Regions from separate parts of the Peribacillus muralis genome, predicted to be linked through region 3. Evidence: riboswitches for the same ligand, from Rfam matches in the RefSeq annotation. Region 3 holds a riboswitch; each other region holds the start of a gene.
The links. A riboswitch is a leader RNA that binds a small molecule or an ion and turns the genes downstream of it on or off. The one in region 3 is predicted to bind S-adenosylmethionine.

Region 1 (4,311 bases), 210 kb from region 3:
ATATTCCATCCCATTAAGAAATAAAAAGCTGCCGATCAACTTAATTCGGCAGCTTTTTCACGTATTCGGCACAGCAGTATTTCCCGTTCAAATGACATATCCTAATATTTTCAAGCGATTTTCAACAAAGCTGAGCGCATATTGGAATACATCATCACGTTCAGGCTCGTTGAAGATCTCATGATACAGCTTTGGCCATTCTTTGTATTGCTTCTCACTAGCCAAGTTATAGTTAAACCACTCACGAACTGCCTTCTTATTCACGATCCGGTCGTCTCCGCCCTGCATGACCAAAAGCGGGACATCCTGGAAGTCGGGAATCTCTTCAAAAGCATCCTTCATGGCCTGGGAGAGCTCCCGATACCAGCGAACGGAAACCTTCGTGATATATAATGTATCATTCCTGTCACATTCACGGACCTCGGAACTCCTCGTTGCCATTTCGGGAGTTAATCCAGAGTCGACCCTGAACTGGGGCATCACGAGATTCAAGCCATGTGAGATGCTTGCCAGGAATTTCGGAGGCTTTGTTACGAGCCCTAAACAAGGTGAAGATAAAATCACGCCTGCGATATCCCATTCCTCTTCTTGAAGAAGGCGTATCGAAATCAGGCCGCCCATGCTATGCCCAAGCAAAAAGACCGGCAGCGAGTATTCGTATGCTTCCTCTATCCAGCTTTTCACTTCATCCAAATATTCATCAAAGGAATCGATATGTCCCCGGTAGGCACGAGTCGTCATGCCCTGCCCAGGAAGGTCGCCCATGACGACATGGTATCCGGCTGAAAGCCACATTTGTGTAACCCATTTATAACGGCCGTGATGTTCCATTGCCCCATGAATGATGACAATGACGCCTTTGGCGTCCCCATCTGTCTCCCATTTCCACATTCGAAATCCCCCTTTCACTTTTCACTTGTTGTATACGATCCATGATAGTTAAAATATATATATAAATTATAACCATATTCGCGTTTTTCGACAAAAAAGAAAACTAACAAGTTGTACCTTCGTATTATAAATAGCCAACGGTATTTGCATACGGTATATTAAAATAATACATAAAAACATTCACTTCGGAAAGGAAATGATTGAAAATGATTATTTATCCGTTCAAGGGCAAGGAACCGGAAATTGCCGAAAGTGCTTATATTGCGGAGAATGCAGTCGTGACAGGCGATGTGAAAATTGGTGACCAATCATCCATCTGGTTCAATTCCGTCATCCGCGGTGATGTAGCCCCAACCATCATAGGAAAAAAAGTAAGTATCCAAGATAATAGCGTCCTTCACCAAAGCCCCAATAATCCATTGATCATTGAAGATGAAGTGACCATTGGCCATCAGGTCATTTTACATAGCTGCAAAATCCGTAAAGGTGCCCTGATCGGCATGGGATCGATCATACTTGACGCAGCCGAAATCGGCGAAGGGGCTTTCATCGGTGCCGGCAGTCTCGTTCCCCAGGGCAAGGTCATCCCGCCCAATATGCTCGCCTTCGGACGTCCAGCCAAAGTGATTCGGGAAATCAATGAGGAAGACCGTCAAGACATGGAACGAATCGTACGCGAATATGCCGAAAAAGGACAATACTACAAAAGCGCAGACCGCATAAAATAAATTAGGTTAACCGCGGCATTTCAAGTCTTGAACCAAACCGAAGCCTCTTTTTAGCTCGAAATATACCACTCAGCGGGTTTATTGAATTATTCCCTCTGCAGGCAAAATTAATCCTACAAAAAAGGTGCGCCGCAATTAGCGGCGCACCTTTTCCATATGGATCATGCTTGTGCTTTTAGTGTTTCTGCTTTATCTGTACGTTCCCATGGAAGATCGACATCGGTACGGCCAAAGTGTCCGTATGCAGCTGTCTGTTTGTAGATTGGGCGACGAAGATCAAGCATTTTGATGATGCCTGCCGGGCGAAGGTCGAAGTTAGCGCGAACCAGGTCAACAAGGACGTCTTCGCTAACTGTGCCGGTTCCGAATGTATCAACCGAGATCGATACAGGCTCTGCCACACCGATTGCATATGCCAATTGGACTTCGGCTTTGTCAGCCAGGCCGGCTGCCACGATGTTTTTGGCAACGTAACGAGCAGCGTATGCCGCAGAACGGTCAACTTTCGTAGCATCCTTACCAGAGAATGCACCGCCGCCGTGACGAGCGTATCCGCCGTACGTATCAACGATGATTTTACGGCCAGTAAGACCTGCATCCCCTTGAGGTCCGCCGATTACGAAACGGCCAGTCGGGTTGATGAAGTATTTAGTTTCGGCATCGATCAATTCAGCAGGAACGACCGCTTTGATCACATGCTCTTTTAAATCGGCTTGAATTTGCTCAAGCGTGACCTCTGCATCATGCTGTGTCGAGATGACGATTGTATCTACACGTACAGGACGGTTATTTTCATCATACTCCACAGTTACCTGTGTTTTACCATCTGGGCGAAGGTAAGCAAGTGTTTCATCTTTACGAACTTGAGTCAAGCGGAATGAAAGCTTGTGTGCCAATGAGATCGGAAGCGGCATAAGCTCTTCTGTTTCATTACAAGCAAATCCGAACATAAGACCTTGGTCCCCTGCACCGATTGCATCGATTTCTTCTTCTGACATGCTACCTTCACGTGCTTCCAAAGCTTTATCGACGCCAGCTGCGATATCGGCAGACTGCTCATCGATCGAGCTCAATACAGCACACGTTTCAGCATCAAAGCCGTATTTCGCGCGAGTATAGCCAATTCCTGCAATCGTATCACGAACGATACGCGGAATATCCACGTAAGCGGATGTTGTAATTTCACCAGCAACAAGCACAAGACCTGTCGTAACACTTGTTTCACACGCAACACGCGCATTTGCATCCTTAGCAAGGATAGCATCTAAAATGGAATCTGAAATCTGATCACAAATCTTGTCCGGATGGCCCTCTGTAACAGATTCAGAAGTAAATAGACGTTTCTTTGACATCATATTTCCTCCTTGGAAGTTAGTATGTGGTAGGCATTAGCCTGATTTTTTTTACGGAACTCGTTTCCCTTATTAGCTTCAACTATAGACACAGAATTACTTAAAAAACACAAAAACCTTCCCTGGAAAATGAGGAAAGGTTTAACATTCTGTCTTCTATCCTTTCACTCTTATCGTTCAAGGGTTTTTTACCTTGCTCAGGTTAGCACCATCACCACTTTTCCTTGAAGAACATCGCTTTATTTTCGGCGATTACTCTTGGAGTCAAGTTCAATATGGCAGGTTGCTGGGTTTCAAAGGGCCTGTCCCTCCACCAACTCGGGATAAGAGAATCCGTACAATTTAAGATATTATCGTATTGGGTCGGAATTTGTCAATGTTTTTCTATCAAGAACATTTATCATCCGAGGCCAACATGGATACAATAAACTCCGATTCCCCGTCATGGAAGGGATTCCGGATGCCTAACGATCAAAACACCATTTTTAACCAATGATGAAAAAGCTTAATCACTTCCTATTAAAATAAAGGAGAGCGACTTACATTAAAGCATATGCAGGAATCTTCACATGGTTCCTGCCCACTTAAAATGAGGAATTCAACCAATTGAAAATTATCACAAATCAGACGGAATAGTATAGACTATTTAAATAAATGTGTTATACTAATTGTAATATAAAACTTAAACAAAGGAAGGTACCTCATATATGAATTCTGTAGACGTTTCTAATGAGTTACACCAATTATTAACAGGACACAACGTGCAAACTCAGCTTTCGGTTCCCAAATTGGTCGAAAAGGTATTAAGCAGGAATGAAGGCGTTTTAACATCAACTGGCGCAGTCAAGGCCGAAACAGGCAAATACACGGGTCGTTCACCTAAAGATAAATATATCGTCGAGGAAGCATCCGTTAAAGATAAAGTCGATTGGGGCCCAGTGAACCAGCCAATTTCCGAAGATGTGTTCAATAAGCTATATAATAAAGTAATTGACTACTTAAAAGCAAAAGAAGAGATTTTCGTTTTCAAAGGTTTCGCTGGTGCAGAAGAATCATCACGCCTTCCTATCCGTGTCGTTAATGAATATGCTTGGCATAATCTTTTCGCCCATACTTTATTCATCCGTCCGAACGAAGAGGAGCTGAGAGGCCACGAAGCAGAATTCACGATCCTTTCAGCACCCAACTTCAAAGCTGATCCTGCAGTGGACGGAACGAAATCCGAAACGTTCATCATCGTTTCGTTTGAACGCCGTACCATCCTGATCGGCGGAACGGAATATGCAGGTGAAATGAAAAAATCGATCTTCTCGATCATGAACTACTTACTTCCAGAGGCT
Region 2 (4,311 bases), 1.8 Mb from region 3:
TTGAAGTTTTCAAGCAATTGATCAAGGTTCGGGGTTGTATCAGATAAAGTGATGATATCATGCGCTTTATACCCTCTTCTTTCGGAAATCTCCGTTATCTCCACTTGGAACGCTGTTAGGATTTCCCCCTTATCAGCATCCGTAAGATCATATTTTTCCACAAGCTGTGCCGGTAATTTTGTAATATCCCACTGCTCATAAATCACCCCTTGAGATTCCAAAAACGCCTTCACCTGTTCACCATTTTCAATAACTTCATTCGTATCATGCAATCTAATTGTCGCCATCCTTCATTCCTCCTCTATGAGTGTTATGTTAAAGAAGCAGTATGTGCCAGTTGAGTATTTAGCAGCAGTTGATATTGAAATAAAAACTCGCAAGCTTCCAGTATTCTTTTTGCTTCAAACCCGCTTTTTCCCCAAACCGTGATCCCATGATTGCGGATGAGCACCGCACCGGAATCGTCTTGAACATGCAGATTGAATTTCTCGGCTAGCAATGGAATATCCCCATGATTATAGATGATTGGAATCCGAAATTCCGAATCCTCATCCCATCTCCCTGTCGCTTTAATGATTTCTTGATTCCGAAAAGTTACAGAACCTTCATCTCCATACAATTCGGACACTACATTATTTTCCACTGTGTGGACATGAAGTACACAATTCGCTTTGGTTTTCCCATAAATGACGGTATGAAGTAGCGTTTCCGCGGAGGGCCTCAGCTCCGTCTCCTGGACGGGGCTTCCTTTTAAATCTACCAATAAAAAATCGGAATCCGTTTGTTTTCGTTTGTCCTTACCGCTTGCCGTAATATAAAAGGTTGGGCCATCGGGCTCGCGGATGGAAAGGTTTCCGCTTGTACCCATAAACCAATCTCGTTCGGCGAGTTCCGCTTTGATTTCCGCTAGCTCCAGCCACTCCTTCGTATCGGTGTTCAAGACTTTACCTCCTCACGCTGCTTTAAAATCTCCATTACATCATAAAACGTTTCGAACCCTCGATGCGGCAGACCTTCACTTATGCATTTCTCAAGCAATATATCACGGGCTATAACAAAATCAGCCCGTTTTGCCGCTTCAAAATCAGTCACGGAATCACCAATTACATACATGAAGTCATCCGCACCAGCCATTTGCCTCATAATCGACGGCTTACAGCAGCCGCACTCATTATTACATTGCTCATCACAAGCATGCGGCCACTCAATATAGATCTTTTTCTTATCAAAGTGGGCATTGTTACAAAAAACCGTGCCTGTGGGCAAGATGTCATTTAATAGTGGGGCAATGAAAAAATCCATGCCTCCGCTTACGATATATAAAGGAAACCCAGCTTGTTTCGTATACTCAACGAAATCATGGAAACCTGGCCGGATGTGTGCTTTCTCCTTCACGAATTGAATGATTTCTGCCTTCAGGTCACTATCAAGCAGGGAAAACATTTCCCCAACCCCAGAGGATATGCTGATTTTTTGCCGAAGAACGTCATCCTTCAACCTTTCCCATTCCGGGGGAGCGAATTTTTTCATGATGGAAATGATGTTATCCGTGTTGGTTATCGTTCCGTCAAAATCACAAAAGATGATTGGTTTCATGCTTTCTCATAGTCCTCCCCATAAAACAAGCGCTTTTTTTAATGCTTCTTCATTTGACGCCGCCTCAGCTAGGTCCTTTCCTTCAAGGACGGCTTCCACAGCAGAACGAAAGGCCTCTGCCCCGCCCTTAGCTCCGTCAGGGTGCCCGTGTATTCCGCCTCCGGCATTGATGACACTGTCCAGTCCGAAATCCTTGATCAAATCGGGTACCATCCCTGGATGAATACCAGCTGAAGGAACTGGAAATGCTTCTTTCCATGAAGGTTCGTCTTTCGTCAATGCACTGGCGATCGCCAATGCTTCCTCTTTTTCAAGTGCGACATTTCCATAAGGGGATGGGAATAATGATAGATCCGCACCTGATAGCCTGACTAATTTACCAAGCAATAGTGGATAGCCGACACCATAAAAGGAGGATGAGCCCAACGCTCCGCTAAATGACGGATGGGCCATGATCGGCAGCTTGATTTGATCATGTTCACTCAGGGCTTGCAATACATCCAAGCCATATGTATGGACGTTGAACAATAAAGCGTCTGCACCCGCATCTGCCGCTTGTTTCGCCTTATCCAATAACTCGAATGTCTTTCCTGATAGATTGACGGCATATAACGTCCGGTGACCAGTACTTTCATGGACTTCGGTCAATATTTTCTTGCCGGTTTTGATTCTTTCAATAAATGGCGTCTGTCCCTGATCAAAGAGGATTTCATCATCTTTAACAAGGTCGACACCCCCCAACGCTTGTTGCTTCAATTGCTCATTATGGAACGTTAGATCACGCCCTAATACACCTTTGAAAATGCTCATGACTAGCGGCCGGTCATACACTCCAATCTTTTTCCTGATTCCTGTAATGCCATATCTGGGACCGGGGAAAGCTTTTTCGATATCCCCGATAAAATCAAGGTCGATCAATTTAACCGCACCGTCCAATGACAGTTTTCCGAAGACCGTGGTCAAAATGGCTGGCAAATCATTTGAGAAATTTCCTGCCGGATACGCGATTTTAATGATCGAACGATACACCTTACGATCGAAGTACCGGTTTGCCCCCTCTTCTTCGGAAAGCGGCGATACGGAGACGACGCGACCCTTATGCTTTTCCAGCTGCTTTTGAACCAGCTGGGGCAGGTCCGTCCATGTTCCTACAGTCAGGCCCAAGGCGATGCCTTCCGCTTTTTTTTCGTGATTCCCATTAAAATCATGAATTAAATAAGTGGCGATTATCTCGCTCATTTGATCACTCCTATAACACGTTAGTAATCTCACGAAGTCATTATCGGACTCTTTAATAATAGTAAAAGCCCCTTCATGACGAAGAGGCTTTAAAAAAGCCATCTTCTTATCTCCCAGCACATATGCTGCAAGAATTAGCACCGTGCCCTGTGGACGAGAAAGTCCGGCGGAGGATTCCGCCCCATCTTACAATGGAATTACGGTCGGTTGCTGGGCTTCATCGGGCTAGTCCCTCCACCTGCTCAAAATAAGAAAACGCTGATATATAGGTACATGGTAGTTTCGAAAGATTAAGAATTTATTTAGTATTCTGACAGGTAATCCATACTTTGTCAATAAGTTTTTAATTGTATGAGGATTCACTAAAGTTTAAAACAGATTTAACCTGCGTATCCGCCCTACAGCCTCCTTGAGCCGCTCTTCGGAGGTCAGAAGCCCGACCCTGACGTATCCTTCGCCAAATTCGCCGAACCCATTTCCAGCAGCTACCGCCACGTGGGCGTGCGTTAATAAATGATCGGCAAAGCTCTCGGAGGTGAATCCCGTTGGTATTTTAAGCCAGGCAAAAAAAGAAGCATCCGGAGCTTTAACCTCCCAGCCAATGTCCCGTAACCCCTCGATGAAAACATTCCTGCGCCCCTCATACACCTTCACCAATTCCTCTACACACTCTTGCGAATCAAGCAAGGCGGTTGCTGCAGCCTCCTGTATCGCCGGAAAAAGGCTCACATATAAATGGTCCTGCAGCAGTTCAAGAGCTTCAATGACACTTTTGTTGCCTACAGCAAAGCCGACCCTCCATCCTGCCATATTGTAAGTTTTCGAGAGTGTATATATTTCTATCCCGACATCCTTCGCTCCCTCTGCCTGGAGAAAGCTAATCGGTTTTCTTCCAGTGTAACCTATTGCCCCATACGCAAAATCATGGACCACACAAATTGAATGCTCTTTAGCATAGGATACGGTTTCGCTAAAAAATTCTCCGGTTGCGGATGCACCTGTAGGATTATTCGGATAGTTCAAGAACATCATTTTGGCTTTATCGAGCACATCTTTATGTATAGCTTCGTAATTCGGTAGAAAAGCATTTTCCTCCTTCAACGGCATGCGTTCCATTTGCGCCTGAGCCAAAACGACACCGGAAAGATAATCAGGATAGCCGGGATCTGGTACGAGTATCGTATCTCCTGGATTCAATAAACACTGCGGCAATTCGACAAGTCCTGCCTTACCGCCAAAAAGAATGGCTATTTCACTTTTTGGATCGAGCTTGACGCCATATTCCCGTTCATAAAAGGAAGCTGCAGCATCTTTTAAATATTGATGTCCCCTGAACGGCGAATATTTATGGTTGATCGTTTTTTCAGCTGCTGTTTGTAACCTTTTCACGATATGCTCAGGCGTCGGTTGATCGGGATTCCCTTGACCCAGGTTAATCACGTCATGCCCTTGCGCAGTAATCGCATTGACCTTTGC
Region 3 (4,311 bases):
TACACTTTGTGTGAATTGGCACCTTTCCAAGGAAAAACCTCCTTGTCGGTTGCCGGGCTTCATCGGGCACATCCCTCCACCTCTCTTGATAAGAGCTAATATATAGAATATTTCGTACATCATTACGTTCATTAGTATGGAGAAATTTTATCACAGATAAAAAAGGAGTGCAATGTATAATATTTCTAGAACAAAAAATATCAGGACTTTTTACTTAAATCGATTTGGATGCCAGTGAAACGATATCCGTCGCTTTTTCGATGGCCTGCTCTAAATCCTCTATTAAGTCTTCTACGTTTTCTATCCCGATGGATAGCCGGACTTGATCGGCACTCACCCCTGATTTTACCAGACCTGCATCATTCAGCTGTTGATGGGTGGTGCTGGCAGGATGGATGATTAAACTTTTCGCATCGCCGACATTCGCTACATGTGACCATAATTCGACTGAATTGATGAGCCTTGCCCCTGCTTCACGATCTCCCTGGATTCCGAAGGTCACGACGGCCCCCGCTCCTTTAGGCAAATATTTATCGGTAAGCGGCTTATCCGGGTGATCCTCATCAGCTGGATGTGATACCCATTTCACGGCAGGATGATTTTTCAAGTATTGAATGACGGTCTTCGTATTTGCAAGATGCTCCTTCATTCTGACATGCAGCGTTTCTAGGCCAAGCGTAAACTGGAAGGCACTTTGGGCACTTAGGGCAGGACCTAAATCACGAAGCAATTGCACCCTGGCTTTTGTAATGAAGGCCGCAGGACCAACTGCCTCGGCATATACCAAGCCATCGTAGCTTGGATCAGGCTCCGTAAAGCCAGGGAAGTTCGGCGAGTTCCAGTCGAATTTGCCTCCATCCACGATGACACCGCCTAATGTCGTTCCATTACCCAAGAGCCATTTCGTAGCGGAATGGATGACTATATCCGCTCCAAAATCTATCGGTCTGCAAAGGTAAGGTGTAGCAAAGGTGTTGTCGATGATCAAAGGTATGTGGGCTTCATGGGCGATTTTTGCCACTGCTTCGATATCGAGGACCCGCAAACTGGGATTTCCAATCGTTTCAGCGAAAATGGCCTTCGTTCTTGGCGTAATCGCCCTCCTAAAATTCTCAGGATCATCGGGAGATACGAACTTCACTTTAATTCCGTATTTAGGAAGGGTGTTTTCAAAAAGGTTATACGTGCCCCCATATAAGGTAGAGGCAGAGACGATTTCATCCCCTGCACCGGCAATATTGAGGATTGACAGGGAAATGGCAGCCATTCCGCTTGCAGTTGCCAATCCGCCGATACCGCCTTCCAATAACGCCATCCTCTCCTCGAAAACGCTGACCGTCGGATTATGGAGCCTAGTATATATATATCCCGTTTCCTTTAAACCAAATAAATTGGCTGCATGATCCGTATCTTTGAACAAGTATGCATTGCTTTGATAAATGGGAACGGCACGGGCTCCGGTTTCATCTGCTTGCAGCCCGCCATGAACACTCAATGTTTCGAAACGCAATTTTTTATCTGACATGTGCTTTCTCCTCTTCTTCTATGGATTTATTTGGAACAGCCTGGGAATGGTTCTTATCCTACACAAAAAAACCACTTCCACAAGAAGAGGCTTTCATACACACCTCATCTTCCAGAGTCAAAACTCTGCTGGAATTAGCACCGTATATATATGTATACCGGTTGCCGGGCTTCGTCGGGCCAGTCCCTCCGCCACTCTTGATAAGAACTATTTAATTTTGATCTTTTCTTGCAACAGTAATTTCTACATTCAAAATATAGCATTTTACGATTACCCAGTCAATAAATTGTTAGAATATTCTTTGTTTTTATTTCTTTTTTCGTTGAAAAAAATAAAGCCAAGAACCCAATCCGTTTCCGGTTGGGTTCCTAGCTAAGTTCCTTAAGCAAGCCATACAGATACGGAACGGATTGAAAGGCATATATTTTTTCATGAAGTTGTCCTCCCTTAAAGAGCAATAAACAGGGGACACTTTCGATTTCATATGTTTCGGCCATCCCTTGGACATAGTTCATATTCATTTTGCCTGCCATCATTTCCGGGAATAATTGCAAAGATATATCCAGCATCTTAGAGGCGACCTGACACGTGCCGCATAAGGGCGTATATAAATATAGGCAAAAGGTTTCCCCGTTTTCAATAGCTAGCTTGCACGTTTCCTCTTTCCACTCCTGCATCACTCAGTCTTTCACCCTTTAACTTAAAAATTTCATTTTTACATTCATGTTGGCAGATAGAAGTACAGTTGCAATATGATGTTCCGGCGAGCTTTCCACTTCTTTGTACATTTTATTAATGTAAAGGTGGTTCGCTTCCGGCATTTCCCTTCGAAATTGCTTTCGCAGCTTTTCTCCCGATTCATCTGCATCAAAGAGGAGATAAACATCCCGGTCCATCAATTCCTCCACCAATTCATCCAGTTTGGTTATTGAAATGGTCCCATTCGTACATCTTATTTCCACAACTTCATTCAAAACGGAGGCAACCTTTTTTCTGTCGGAGCTGCCTTCTACAATGATCACTTTATCATAATCGCCGCATTCCATGTCATCACTCCATTTCACGAATTGTGGACAACTGCCAGACACAAAAGGAAAAAGAGAGCAGACCGGTCAGCCTCCTCTCTCTTTCGTCTTACCCGTTGATCAAGCTTTCATATTCTTCCGCACTCATAAGCCCTTCAACATCACTGCTGTTCGTTGGTTCAACCACGATCATCCATGCTTTTTCAAAAGGAGATTCATTCACATACTCTGGGTTGTCACTTAAATCTTCGTTCACTTCGACAACCTTGCCGCTGATCGGAGCATACAGCTCAGAAACGGTCTTAACCGATTCAACACTTCCAAATGGCTCGTTGGCTTTGAGCTCGTCACCGACCTCCGGAAGCTCGACGAAAACGATGTCCCCAAGTTCCGATTGGGCAAAAGCCGTGATCCCGATGCGGACTGTTCCATCTTCGGTTTTGACCCATTCATGTTCTTTCGTGTAACGAAGTTCTTTTGGTGTTGTCGTCATTATTGATTCCCTCCATATGTACAGCTTGTATTTTCTATTACATTATAAAGTAGAAACATTATTTAAGTAAGGAATTAACCAAATTTTTGTATAATTTTAGTTCCAAACCTGTTCGAATTGCTCTTCTTTGAAGCCTACTGTCACCTTGGCCCCATCGGTAACGATCGGCCTTTTCAGAAGCATCCCGTCAGTCGCCAATATATCAAGCATCTCTGCTTCCGTAGCATCTTTCAGCTTATCCTTCAAGCCCAGCTCCCGATATTTTTGACCGCTAGTATTGAAAAACTTCTTCAGCTCTAATCCGCTGGTTTTATATAATTGTTCGATTTCAGTTCGAGAAGGCGGATTTTCCGCTATATGGATCGCTTCATATTGCAGTTCATGATGATCCAACCACTTCTTCGCATTACGGCATGTGCCGCATTTTGGGTACCAATATAATATTAAGCCCATCGTTTCACCACCTATCAATAGGATACCCGTTTTCTCCACGCAATACAACGAAATGTCTTTGAATTCGACCGGTTTTGAACAAAGGAAATAAAGGGAATGCCCATTGCGGACATTCCCTTCATTGAACCAGTTCAAAAGGCTTATAACGCGTATTTCTCCATTTCAATCACCTTCACGGAAGCTTCACGTTTTTTCGCGATTACATTGATCGGGTTGTGCCTCGTCAATTTGCGAAGCGAAGAAAGCATGATGCGAAGTGTATCACCTGTTTCCACGGCAATTAACGTTTCCTTGGCATGCTGTTCAATTTCATTGAATGCTTCTTGGACGAAAATTTCAGTGTAAAGCACCTTTTGTTTGTTCTTATCCAAACCAGTGGCTGCGATCGCTTTTTCCGTACGTAATACGACAGACTCTGCAGCATATGCAAGGGATACGATGTCCGCAATGTTGGAAAGAATTTCTTGCTCTTGGTCAAGACGTTTGCCATACTTCTGCGCAGCAAGGCCCGCTGCTAAAATACCGATTTTCTTGGCATTCCTGACGAGCATTTTTTCCTGTGCCAACGGCTCATCACCAGGCTCTTCAGGCATCATCATCATCAATTCCTCCTGAAGTCCTTGAGCCTTTTGAAGAAGAGGCAGTTCACCTTTAAGCGCCTTCTTCAGGAATGTCCCCGGAACAAGCAGGCGATTGATTTCATTTGTGCCTTCAAAGATGCGGTTAATGCGTGAATCTCGATAAGCTTTTTCAATTTCATACTCCTGCATGAAACCATAGCCTCCATGAAGCTGTACGCCTTCGTCCGTTACGTA
Region 4 (4,311 bases), 2.0 Mb from region 3:
CTGGCGGAATCGCTACACCAGCTGATGCTGCATTGATGATGGAATTAGGGGCAGATGGCGTATTCGTAGGTTCTGGCATTTTCAAATCGGAAAATCCTGAAAAATTCGCATCGGCAATCGTTCAAGCTACTACATATTTTACGGATTACGAATTAATAGGCCGTTTGTCAAAAGAGTTAGGCAGTGCAATGAAAGGAATCGATATTTCTAAGCTGGCTCCAGCAGAACGTATGCAGGAACGTGGTTGGTAAGATGATAACGATCGGTGTCTTAGGATTACAGGGAGCAATTGAAGAACACTTGAACCAAATCGATTCAGCCGGTGCGCAAGCATTAATCGTAAAAAAACCATCACAGTTAAGCGAAATCGATGGCTTGATCATACCTGGCGGGGAAAGTACGACGATGAGAAAGCTTATGGATCGCTATGGCTTTATGGGTCCAATCAAAACATTCTTTGACCAAAAAAAACCGATTTTCGGTACTTGTGCGGGAATGGTATTGGCGGCCAATCGTTTGTCTGGCGATGAAAAGGCTTATCTTGAATTGATGGATATTTCCGTGAAAAGAAACGGATTTGGCCGTCAACGTGATAGCTTTGAGGCGAACTTATCGATCAATGGAATGGAAGAACCATTCAAAGCCGTTTTCATCCGTGCTCCATATGCTGTTGGAGCTGGGGTGGATGTGGAGATTTTGGCTGAATATGATAATAAAGTCGTCGCTGCAAGACAGGAACATGTCCTTGTCAGTGCTTTTCATCCGGAATTAACGGGTGATGATCGTTTTATGCGACTTTTTATAGATATGGTAAAAGCATCCTTGAAAGAGGCAGATTTGAAAATCGGTTAAAAAGCAGCTGTCACTATCGAGTCCAGAATATAGACAAACTCATTTCATAGAGTTTGTCTATATTTTTTTAACCCTATAAATTATTGGCACGACCTTTTTCACGATTATGTCGAATTGATTTTCACTGAAGCAATCGCTCTTCACGATCCGCACTGAAAAACGCATTATTCCATTCGTTCAGGTTTTATATAGATAGGTACGTTCGATTTCGTTGGAATAAACGAAAATAAACAACAACTGGCCAAGGGTTGTAAGTTGACTTCTATTTTTCAGACTATTACGATAAAATTAAATAACAGATAATACATGAAGGAAAGTGCAAGTTTGGAAATAAGATAATAGGAGGAAATGTACATGAGCGAAATTGTCATATTATCAGGAAGTCCTGCAATTCCATCAAGAACGGACATTTCACTGAAACATATTCAATCATTAGTTGAGAAAGAGGGCTTTGCCACAGCATATTATTCAATTACCGAATTTTCAGCAGATGATTTGTTCCAAGGCCTTTATAACAGCGAAGAAATTTTAAAGCTTGCAGAAAAGATTTCTAAAGCGAGGGGAATCATCATTGGATCACCTGTATATAAAGCATCCTACACGGGTGTATTGAAAGCATTGATTGATTTGCTGCCGGAAAATGCGTTTAAGGGAAAACCGGTGCTTCCGATTATGATCGGGGGGAGCCACAGGCATTTATTGGCGATTGATTATGCACTAAAGCCGTTAATTTCCATCTTAAAAGGCGAGCCATTGCAAGGCATTTATTTCGTTGATAAGGAAATAGATAAAACAACTCCAGAAAACCCGATTCATGATGTGAACCTGGTCGATCGCGTCCAAGGTCAAGTTCAGGAATTTGTAGAGGCAATTCAATTAAGAAATGTGTCACTCTGATTCCGTTTCTTGCATAGCTAATTCATTCAATTGCAGATCATCCATAAATGCAAGCATGTAGGACATGGACAAAAAAATAGAAAATGAATATCGTGTATAATAATTACAATTCATCCATTTAATTAATCCAAGTTGTTTTATAAGAAAACTCCATTGACAAGGATTGAATATATGGTAATATTTAAAATAATAAAACTTATCCAGAGCGACGGAGGGAATTGGCCCTTTGAAGTCCAGCAACCTGCATGATGTATGCAAGGTGCTACATCCAACAAAATGGTTCACCATTTTGGAAGATAAGGTAATGGTTATTTACCTTGAAATCTTTCCATTATGGAAAGATTTTTGTTTTTTATAAAAATTTTGAATAATCCATAACAATGTAAGGTTGAGTGGAATTATATAAATTTAAGAAAATTAAATGAGTGGTCGATTTTCTTAAAGGAGGAACTATTTTGGATAAAGAGAATCAGCTTGAGGAAATATTTGAAAGACTTCAAGAAATGCTTCATTCAATGAAGTATGGATCCATCACACTTGTTGTCCAAGATGGTAAAATCATTCAAATGGAAAGAAATGAAAAGCTTAGAATTAAATAAGACAGCTGCTGACTAGAAAAACTAGAGGCGTGTTTAACTAATATAAAGAGAATATTGGTTAAATTCGTCTCTTTTTCCTAGAATTAAAGATACAGTGGGTTCCGATCACCTGTTACTCCAGCCATTGATACGCAAGCAAGTTTTAGAGGGGGCTATAAGGTTGGTTGCATTAATTAAATACGAAAATTTCAATTGTGATTCTTTACCGGTCTTTCCTGAAGATAGTGAGACAAAAGGGGCTTTGGAGGTACTGAAATGGGCTAATGAAGAATACGGGAATAAGCTCATATATGCGTGTAGCTTTGGGATAGAAGGCATCGTGCTTACGGATTTACTGGCAAAGGTGAACCCTGCGGCCAAAATCGTTTTCCTCGATACGGATGTCCATTTTGAGGAAACGTATCAATTGATCGATCAAGTGAAAAAAAAATATCCGGACCTTTCAATAGAGATGAAGAAACCTGCTTTGACGCTGGAGGAACAAGCTTCGGAATATGGAGACGAATTATGGCTAAGTGACTCTAATAAGTGTTGTCATATCCGTAAAATCACTCCACTTACTGAGGTGCTTTCGACGGCAACGGCTTGGCTGTCTGGGCTGAGACGCGAGCAATCCGAAACAAGGGCCGCAACCGAGTACATCAATAGAGATAATAAGTTCCAATCAATTAAGATTTGTCCGCTAATCCATTGGACATGGAAGGACGTTTGGCGGTATGCACATAAAAATGGACTGCCATATAATATCCTGCATGATAACGGTTATCCGAGTATTGGCTGTAAGACCTGCACTTCAGCTGCCATTAATGCGGATGATTTACGCTCAGGACGCTGGCAAGGCGCTCAAAAAACGGAATGCGGCTTGCATTTATCCTAAATAAATAGAAAACATAGGGGGAAATTAGCATGACAAACAGTCTGCCTCACGGAGGAACTTTAATCGATCTTTGGGAACCAACATATGATACTGGTAAAATAAAAAATTCAGTCGAAATTGATGCGATTGCCTTAAGTGACCTTGAGTTGATAGGGACGGGCGCATATAGCCCGATAAAAGGCTTTTTCACAAAAAGAGACTACGAGGCTGTTGTCAAAACTATGAGACTGAGCAGCGGCCATGTTTGGAGCATACCGATTACACTGCCATTATCGGAATCGTCAGCAAAGACCCTTACTATCGGAGAGGAAGTAAAGCTTACGCATGAGGGGGAAACATACGGCGTCCTTACTGTTTCCGATATCTTCACTCCAGATAAAACATTGGAAGCGACGTTGGTTTATCAGACGGATGACGAGAAGCATCCAGGGGTGAAAAATTTATATGAACGTGGAAATGTATATGCCGGCGGTGAAATAAAATTGGTCAAAAGGATTGAACGTTCCCTATTTCATGCTCATTATTTGGATCCTGTCGAGACGAGGGAAGCTTTTGCAGCGAAGGGGTGGAAAACGGTTGTCGGATTCCAGACCAGGAACCCAGTCCACCGTGCCCATGAATATATCCAAAAGACAGCTTTGGAAATCGTCGACGGTCTATTCTTGAATCCGCTTGTAGGTGCCACTAAATCTGATGACATTCCGGCTGATGTTCGAATGGAGAGCTATAAGGTGCTTCTTGAAAAATATTATCCCGAGAATCGGGTCTCCCTTGCCGTTTTCCCTGCCGCGATGCGATATGCAGGACCGAGGGAAGCCATTTTCCATGCGATGGTACGTAAAAACTATGGCTGTACCCATTTTATTGTCGGCCGTGATCATGCTGGGGTTGGCGATTATTATGGCACTTATGATGCGCAAAAAATCTTCGGGAATTTTAATGCGGATGAGCTAGGGATTACCCTGTTATTTTTCGAACATAGTTTTTATTGCAAAGCTTGCGGTAATATGGCATCAGCCAAAACTTGTCCGCATGACAAGGAGGATCATGTAATCCTTTCCGGAACGAAGGTAAGGGAAATGCTGC

Region 1: linked by a shared signal. The riboswitch ahead of metK (methionine adenosyltransferase) and the one ahead of ABE28_RS21780 (O-acetylhomoserine aminocarboxypropyltransferase/cysteine synthase family protein) in region 3 are both predicted to bind S-adenosylmethionine.
Region 2: linked by a shared signal. The riboswitch ahead of mtnW (2,3-diketo-5-methylthiopentyl-1-phosphate enolase) and the one ahead of ABE28_RS21780 (O-acetylhomoserine aminocarboxypropyltransferase/cysteine synthase family protein) in region 3 are both predicted to bind S-adenosylmethionine.
Region 4: linked by a shared signal. The riboswitch ahead of ABE28_RS12095 (YezD family protein) and the one ahead of ABE28_RS21780 (O-acetylhomoserine aminocarboxypropyltransferase/cysteine synthase family protein) in region 3 are both predicted to bind S-adenosylmethionine.

What each region holds. Positions count from the first base shown of each region.
Region 1 covers NZ_CP017080.1:4,263,941-4,268,251, forward strand. Annotated here, with positions in the region: gene ABE28_RS20640 (hypothetical protein) at 1-17, shown strand, start outside; gene ABE28_RS20645 (alpha/beta hydrolase) at 88-891, opposite strand; gene ABE28_RS20650 (gamma carbonic anhydrase) at 1,101-1,619, shown strand; gene metK (methionine adenosyltransferase) at 1,781-2,974, opposite strand; SAM riboswitch class I at 3,139-3,301, opposite strand; gene pckA (phosphoenolpyruvate carboxykinase (ATP)) at 3,679-4,311, shown strand, end outside.
Region 2 covers NZ_CP017080.1:2,714,861-2,719,171, forward strand. Annotated here, with positions in the region: gene ABE28_RS13130 (cupin domain-containing protein) at 1-287, opposite strand, end outside; gene ABE28_RS13135 (methylthioribulose 1-phosphate dehydratase) at 311-940, opposite strand; gene ABE28_RS13140 (2-hydroxy-3-keto-5-methylthiopentenyl-1-phosphate phosphatase) at 937-1,596, opposite strand; gene mtnW (2,3-diketo-5-methylthiopentyl-1-phosphate enolase) at 1,603-2,835, opposite strand; SAM riboswitch class I at 2,939-3,089, opposite strand; gene ABE28_RS13150 (pyridoxal phosphate-dependent aminotransferase) at 3,205-4,311, opposite strand, start outside.
Region 3 covers NZ_CP017080.1:4,471,318-4,475,628, forward strand. Annotated here, with positions in the region: SAM riboswitch class I at 1-95, opposite strand, end outside; gene ABE28_RS21780 (O-acetylhomoserine aminocarboxypropyltransferase/cysteine synthase family protein) at 215-1,525, opposite strand; SAM riboswitch class I at 1,627-1,732, opposite strand; gene ABE28_RS21785 (thioredoxin family protein) at 1,894-2,202, opposite strand; gene ABE28_RS21790 (toprim domain-containing protein) at 2,221-2,571, opposite strand; gene gcvH (glycine cleavage system protein GcvH) at 2,660-3,043, opposite strand; gene ABE28_RS21800 (arsenate reductase family protein) at 3,140-3,496, opposite strand; gene ABE28_RS21805 (acyl-CoA dehydrogenase family protein) at 3,637-4,311, opposite strand, start outside.
Region 4 covers NZ_CP017080.1:2,485,728-2,490,038, reverse strand. Annotated here, with positions in the region: gene pdxS (pyridoxal 5'-phosphate synthase lyase subunit PdxS) at 1-251, shown strand, start outside; gene pdxT (pyridoxal 5'-phosphate synthase glutaminase subunit PdxT) at 253-852, shown strand; gene ssuE (NADPH-dependent FMN reductase) at 1,207-1,749, shown strand; SAM riboswitch class I at 1,943-2,052, shown strand; gene ABE28_RS12095 (YezD family protein) at 2,205-2,348, shown strand; gene ABE28_RS12090 (phosphoadenylyl-sulfate reductase) at 2,521-3,225, shown strand; gene sat (sulfate adenylyltransferase) at 3,255-4,311, shown strand, end outside.